3 regions of the Streptomyces sp. NPDC058246 genome follow, and region 3 is predicted to be linked to each of the others. Evidence: riboswitches for the same ligand, from Rfam matches in the RefSeq annotation. Region 3 holds a riboswitch; each other region holds the start of a gene.
The links. A riboswitch is a leader RNA that binds a small molecule or an ion and turns the genes downstream of it on or off. The one in region 3 is predicted to bind S-adenosylmethionine.
Positions count from the first base shown of each region.

Region 1 (2,256 bases), on a different contig from region 3:
ACGGCCCGTCGGCCGGGTTGCCGATGGCGAGCGACTTGGCGATGGTGTTCGGCTTCTGCGGCCGTACGACGTCGTGGCCCGCCTTGTAGGCGACGGACACCGGCGAGCAGCCCTCGGCCTGGGCGCCGAAGATCTTGTACGGCTTGTCCTCGACGAGCCCGAGCTTGATCAGCTCCTGGAGACCCTTGTCGATCTTCGTGAGCTGGGATCCGGAGGCGATCGGGACGACCAGCTGGTCGGGGAGCCGCCAGCCGAGCTGCTCGCAGATCTCGTACGCGAGGGTCTTGGAGCCCTCCGCGTAGTACGGCCGCAGGTTGACGTTGACGAAGCCCCAGCCCTCGCCGGCCGGGTCGCCGATCAGCTCGGAGCAGAAGCGGTTCACGTCGTCGTAGTTGCCCTCGATGCCGACGAGTTCGCCGCCGTAGATCGCGGCCATGACGACCTTGCCCTGCTCCAGGTCGTGCGGGATGAACACGCAGGAGCGGAAGCCGGCGCGGGCGGCGGCGGCACCCACGGCACCGGCGAGGTTGCCGGTGGAGGAGCAGGAGAGCGTGGTGAAGTCGAAGGCGCGGGCGGCCTCGATGGCCTGGGCGACCACGCGGTCCTTGAAGGAGTGCGTCGGGTTGCCGGAGTCGTCCTTCACATACAGCCCGCCGGTCACGCCCAGCTCGCGCGCCAGGTTGTCGGCCTTGACGAGCTTGGTCCAGCCGGGGTTGATGTTCGGCTTCTCGGCGACGTCCGCGGGGACGGGCAGGAGCGGCGCGTAGCGCCAGATGTTCGCGGGGCCCGCTTCGATGCGCTTGCGGAGTTCTTCGGTCTCGTAGGCCGAGAAGTCGTACGCGATCTCCAGCGGGCCGAAACACTCCTCGCAGGCGAAGACCGGTCCGAGCGGGACGCGGTGGCCGCACTCGCGGCACGAGAGAGCCGCGGCGGGACCCAGATCGACGGAGTTCGTGGTGCTTGCAACAGTCTGCGCAGCCATGGAGGCGAGGCCCTTTCTCCTCATCTTCCTCACGACGCACTTCGCCGTGAGACGGATTTGGCACCTTCCCTAGCCGGGAGCCTCGCGGAGCGATCGACATCGATCGGTACGAGACCGGCTGGAGGGTTGCCGGGGCTTCAACGGGCCGTATCCCTCTGCCCCTCTGGATGAGCGGTATTCGGTTGTTGAACTATTGAGCACTATGAGTGCCGATGATCTACACCGATGATCTACGCAATGCGATGGTCATCCGCGTTGTTCAAGACTGTAACCGAAGGCCAGGACAGTTGAGATAGTCGTCCGAACCGCGAGATGGATCACACCGTGAGACACCGGGTGATCAGACAGTGAGGAGCCGCAGACTGTGCTGAAGGAAGTCGAGCGCTGGCTGAGCACACGCTCCTGGTCCGTGACCGATCGCCCGCTCCACCAGCTCATGGCCGCGAAGCGCACCACAGGGTCGACGGTCAGCGTCGTACTGCCCGCGCTCAACGAGGAGGAGACCGTCGGCGAGATCGTCGCGGTCATCCGCCACGATCTGATGCAACAGGTGCCCCTCGTCGACGAGATCGTCGTCGTCGACTCGGGCTCGACGGACCGCACCTCCGAGGTGGCCGCCGCCGCGGGCGCGCGGGTCGTGCACCGGGACGAGATCCTGCCGCGCATCCCGACCGTGCCCGGCAAGGGCGAGGTCCTGTGGCGGTCGCTCCTGGTGACGAGCGGGGACATCGTCTGTTTCATCGACGCGGACCTCAAGGAGTTCTCGTCCGACTTCGTCACCGGGATCGTGGGCCCGCTGCTCACCGAGCCCGGCGTGGACCTCGTCAAGGCGATGTACGACCGTCCGCTGGGCGGCGCCGCGGGTCAGGGCGGCCGCGTCACCGAACTGATGGCCCGCCCCCTGCTCAACATGCACTGGCCGCAGCTCGCCGGCTTCGTCCAGCCGCTCGGCGGCGAGTACGCCGCGCGCCGCTCCCTGCTCGAACAGCTCCCCTTCCCCGTCGGGTACGGGGTCGAGCTGGGCATGCTCGTCGACGCCCTGCACCTGGTGGGCCTCGACGCGCTCGCCCAGGTCGACGTGGGCGAGCGCAAGCACCGCCACCAGGACGGCCAGGCCCTTGGCCGCATGTCCGCCGCGATCTACCGCACCGCCCAGCTCCGGCTGGCCCGCGGGCACCTCATCCGCCCGTCGCTCACGCAGTTCGAGCGGGGCGAGGAGGGCTTCGAGCCGCGCACCTACTCCGTGGACACGGAGGAACGTCCGCCGATGGTGG
Region 1 covers NZ_JBHVWZ010000008.1:157,594-159,849, forward strand. Annotated here, with positions in the region: gene thrC (threonine synthase) at 1-982, opposite strand, end outside; SAM riboswitch class I at 1,000-1,156, opposite strand; gene ACFVXA_RS14695 (glucosyl-3-phosphoglycerate synthase) at 1,347-2,256, shown strand, end outside.
Region 1: another riboswitch for S-adenosylmethionine. It lies ahead of thrC (threonine synthase); the one in region 3 lies ahead of ACFVXA_RS35995 (amino acid ABC transporter permease).

Region 2 (2,256 bases), on a different contig from region 3:
GGGATCACCTTCTGCTTCGCGGCCAAGTTCCATCCCTCGATGCGGTTCGTCGGCGCGGTGCGGCGGGACCTGGGGATTCCGACCTCGTTCAACCTGCTCGGCCCGCTGACCAACCCCGCCCGGGTCACCGCCTCGGCGATCGGCTGTTTCGACACCCGGATGGCGGGGCTCATCGCCGGCGTGCTGGCCGAGCGTGGGTCGTCCGCGCTGGTGTTCCGGGGCGACGACGGCCTCGACGAGCTGACGACCACGGCCACCTCCCGGGTGTGGATCGTCCGCGACGGCAAGGTGACCGAGGAGGCCTTCGACCCGCGCGACGTCGGCCTCGAGGTGGTGCCGGTGGAGGCGCTGCGGGGTGCCGACCCCGAGTACAACGCCGGGGTCGCGCGGCGGCTCCTGGACGGCGAGACGGGGCCGGTACGGGACGCGGTGCTGCTGAACTCGGCGGCGGCGCTGGTGGCCCTGTCGCCGGGCGACGGGCCGCTGGTGGATCAGATCCGGGGGGCGATGACTCGGGCGGCCGAGGCCATCGACTCGGGCACCGCGAAACGGACCCTCGACCGCTGGGTGGCGGCCAGCAACGCGTAGCGCTTGTTCCGCCCCCTCCGCCCCTACCCGTCCCCTCTTCTGGGGCCGCGCCCTTCTGGGGCCGCGCCCCAGACCCCGCCGGGTTGTTCTCCGGCTGCGGACGGGTGGGGGCTGGTCGCGTAGTTCCCCGCGCCCCTTACGGCCCCCGGCGTCCCGGTATCCGGACACGGGGGTTGCGTGGGGAAGATCGTATGGCAAGATGCTGGGCAGGTCATGAGCGACAGCCATCAGGCCCCGGCCGGCTGTCCGGCAACCCTCCGTCCGTGGCGGGGTGCCCCGGGTGAAGACCAGGCCGTAGGCAGCGAGGTCTACGGCAAGCGCGGACCCCTCGCCCTCATCTGAGTGGACAAGCCCAGGGGTCCTGGTCGTTCGAGGGAGCCTTCTGTGAGCAAGCGAATGCGATAGGGCGTAGAGCCCCGCCTCCGCATACCCCTTTCACCCTTTCCTGCGCTGAGCCGTACCCCCGTGTACCCGCTCGCGCGGTGATTCCGCCTGCCTCTCACAGGAGCTCGCCATGTCTGTCTCCACCGCTGCCGCCGACCAGTCCGTTTGTACCCCTCTGCCCGTCCTGGGCAGGGATGTGACCGTGCCCCTCGTCACCGGTGGCGAGGTCACCTACGCCGCCCTCGACTACGCCGCCAGCGCCCCGGCCCTGCAGCGGGTGTGGGACGACGTGGCCGCGTACGCCCCGTACTACGGCAGCGTGCACCGCGGCGCCGGGTATCTCTCGCAGCTGTCCACCGACCTGTTCGAGAACGCCCGCAGGACCGTCGCCGAGTTCCTCGACTGCCGGGACGGCGACCAGGTCGTCTTCACCCGCTCCACCACCGACTCGCTCAACCTGCTCGCCGCCACCCTTCCGGCCGACTGCCAGGTCTTCGTCTTCGAGACCGAGCACCACGCCTCGCTGCTGCCCTGGCGGGACGCCCGGGTGACCTACCTGAACGCCCCGCGCACGCCCGAGGAGGCCGTCGCCACCCTGGAGCGCGCCCTCGCCGGCCGGGAGCCGTACGGACCGGCCCTCGTCTGCGTCACGGGTGCGTCCAACGTCACCGGCGAGCTGTGGCCGGTGCGTGAGCTCGCCGCCGCCGCCCACGCGCACGGCGCCCGCGTCGTCCTCGACGCCGCTCAGCTGGCCCCGCACCACGCGGTCTCCGTCCGCGACCTGGACGTCGACTGGGTCGCCTTCTCCGGCCACAAGCTGTACGCGCCCTTCGGCTCCGGCGTGCTCGCGGGCCGTTCCGACTGGCTGCGGGAGGCCGAGCCGTACCTCGCGGGCGGCGGGGCCAGCCGCAAGGTGTCGCGCCGGGAGGACGGGGGAGTGGACGTGGAGTGGCACGAGACCGCCGCCCGTCACGAGGCCGGGTCCCCGAACGTCATCGGCGCGTACTCGATCGCCTCGGCCTGCAAGGCGCTGACCGAGGCCGGGTTCGACTCGTTGGCCGCCCGTGAGCAGCGGCTGATCGCGGCCGTCCGCGCGGGGCTCGCCGAGGTGCCCGAGGTGCGGGTCCTGTCCCTCTTCGGTGACGACGCGCCGCGTGTCGGCGTCATCTCCTTCGTCGTCGAGGGGTGGAACAGCTCGCACTTCGCGGCGGCGCTGTCCGCCGAGTACGGGATCGGGGTGCGCGACGGTCTGTTCTGCGCCCATCCGCTGGTGCGCACGCTCCT
Region 2 covers NZ_JBHVWZ010000007.1:47,686-49,941, forward strand. Annotated here, with positions in the region: gene trpD (anthranilate phosphoribosyltransferase) at 1-588, shown strand, start outside; SAM riboswitch class IV at 798-914, shown strand; gene ACFVXA_RS12735 (aminotransferase class V-fold PLP-dependent enzyme) at 1,103-2,256, shown strand, end outside.
Region 2: another riboswitch for S-adenosylmethionine. It lies ahead of ACFVXA_RS12735 (aminotransferase class V-fold PLP-dependent enzyme); the one in region 3 lies ahead of ACFVXA_RS35995 (amino acid ABC transporter permease).

Region 3 (2,256 bases):
TCGCAACCGGGCACGGTGCGGGCGGAGTTGACGCGCAGGTGTCTGTGGCCACCGAGGCCGGGGCGTCTGTGCCGGCCGGGCTGGCACACGTGCCGGAGGTGCCTGGGTTTGCGGCGCGCGAAACTGTCTTGGGCATGACTCTCCAGGGGAACGACGAAGCCCCGGCCGCCTCATGGGCGGCAGCGGCGGAACGGAGTGACTGCGCTTGCGTACCGGCTCGGAGCGGCCGGACTAGTACGCGCTGGAGACCCGCAACAAGTCGATGTGCAGACGTCTCGTCAGGTTGTTCCTGGGCATTCCCACCGGTCCCGCTTCCAGGGCCCGCGAGTTGCGAGACCACGCTTGTCCCGCCGCACCGGCGGGACCCGGTCGTCACCCGGGGCACCCCGTCGCGGTGGAAGGGTTGCCTGTCAGCGGGCCGGGGCCGATCACCGCGTCGCGCAGCGAAGGCTGCGGGACGAGGCGCTGACAATCGTGACCGTCCTCGTCAGTGTCAGTGCACCGTACGAAGCCGTCAAGAAGGCGTGTAGCCGGTCTCACCACGTGGTCATTCGGGCCGGAACACGTTGACATCGGTTTCCCGGCGTGCCTAACTTACGCCGCAGATCGGTCATGAGTGTCAGCGACAAGCCCTGGCTCGCTGGCCGGCAACCCTCGCGACGCGGTGGGGTGCCCCAGGTGACGACCGGACCGGAAGGCTTTCGGTAAGCGCGAGCCGCCCACGGGCGGGGAACAGTGACGGAGACGGCGATGGACGCAGCTTCGAGGACGGCCGCACGACGGCCCCACGGCTGCGTCCTGCTGTGCGCGAACCGCTGCGTCGACCTGCTCCGCGTCAACAGTGCCCTGTGTACCGCTGCGGGCTGTCCCCGCTGTCAAGGCTGACGGCGTTCTGAACCCCTGACGCGCACCGCTGCCGCGGTGTGCCCTCTGCCCGCCCAGCCCCCGGTACCGGCGTCCTCCCGCTCTGCGTCATCCGCGGCCGTCCCCTGCGCGCCGCGGTGCCGCCCACGCCGCGCCCCGGGGTGTCCGACTCCGCTGGAGCCCTCATGAGTGAACCCCCTGGCGTGGCCGTGTCCGTTGCCGAGGCACCGCCCGCCGACTCCCCGGCGAAGCCGCTCACCGCGCAACGCGTGCTGCCGCTGCGCAGGCCGGGCCGCTGGATCAGCACGGCCGTCGTCCTGGTCCTGGTCGCCCAGATCATCCACGGCCTGGCCACGAACCCCTTCTACCAGTGGGACCGCTTCCGCTACTGGTTCCTGCGGCCCACCATTCTCGACGGCCTCGTCATCACCCTCGAAGTGGCCGCGCTCAGCGCGGTGTTGGGGCTGCTCGGCGGGGTCCTGCTCGCCCTCGCCAGGCTCTCCGGGAGCCCGGTGCTGCGCGCGGTGAGCTGGGTGTACACCTGGCTGTTCCGCTCCGTGCCGCTGATCGTCGTGCTGATCTTCCTCTACAACTTCAGTGCCCTGTACAAGACGTTGAGCCTCGGCGTGCCGTTCGGGCCGGCCTTCGTCAGCTTCGACGAGTCGCGGCTCGCCACCGACATGACGGTCGCCGTCATCGGCCTCAGCCTCAACGAGGCGGCCTACGCCTCCGAGGTCGTCCGCGGCGGCATCCTCTCCGTCGACCAGGGCCAGCACGAGGCGGCCGCCGCGCTCGGCCTGCCGAAGACGTACCAGTTCACCCGGATCGTCTTTCCCCAGGCGCTCAGGTCCATCACGCCGAACTACGTCAACCAGCTGATCGGCCTGATCAAGGGCACCTCCCTGGTGTTCTACGTGTCGCTGCTCGACCTGTTCGGCTCGGTGCAGACGATGGGCAGCACCTATCCCGGCGACATCGTGCCGCTGCTGCTGGTCGCCACCGTCTGGTACCTGATCCTCACGAGCGCCGTGTCCGTCGTCCAGTTCTACGTCGAGCGGTACTTCGCCCGGGGCGCGACGCGCACCCTGCCGCCGACGCCGCTGCAGAAGCTGCGGGCCGGCCTGAGTGATCTGCGGGCCCGGCTGCGCAAGGAGGCCGCCGTATGACTCCCGCCCAGACCCTCGACGCGCGTCCCGCCGCCCTCGAGGTCCACGACGTGCACAAGTGGTACGGCGCACACCGGGTGCTCGACGGCGTCGACCTGACGGTGCGGCCCGGCGAGGTCACCGTCATCCTCGGCCCGTCCGGCTCCGGCAAGTCGACGCTGCTGCGGGTGATCAACCACCTGGAGAAGCCCGAAGTCGGGTACGTCAGCGTCAACGGCGAGCTGAT
Region 3 covers NZ_JBHVWZ010000039.1:53,405-55,660, forward strand. Annotated here, with positions in the region: gene ACFVXA_RS35985 (glutathione S-transferase C-terminal domain-containing protein) at 1-52, opposite strand, end outside; gene ACFVXA_RS35990 (putative leader peptide) at 232-297, opposite strand; SAM riboswitch class IV at 334-480, opposite strand; SAM riboswitch class IV at 609-717, shown strand; gene ACFVXA_RS35995 (amino acid ABC transporter permease) at 1,050-2,030, shown strand; gene ACFVXA_RS36000 (amino acid ABC transporter ATP-binding protein) at 2,027-2,256, shown strand, end outside.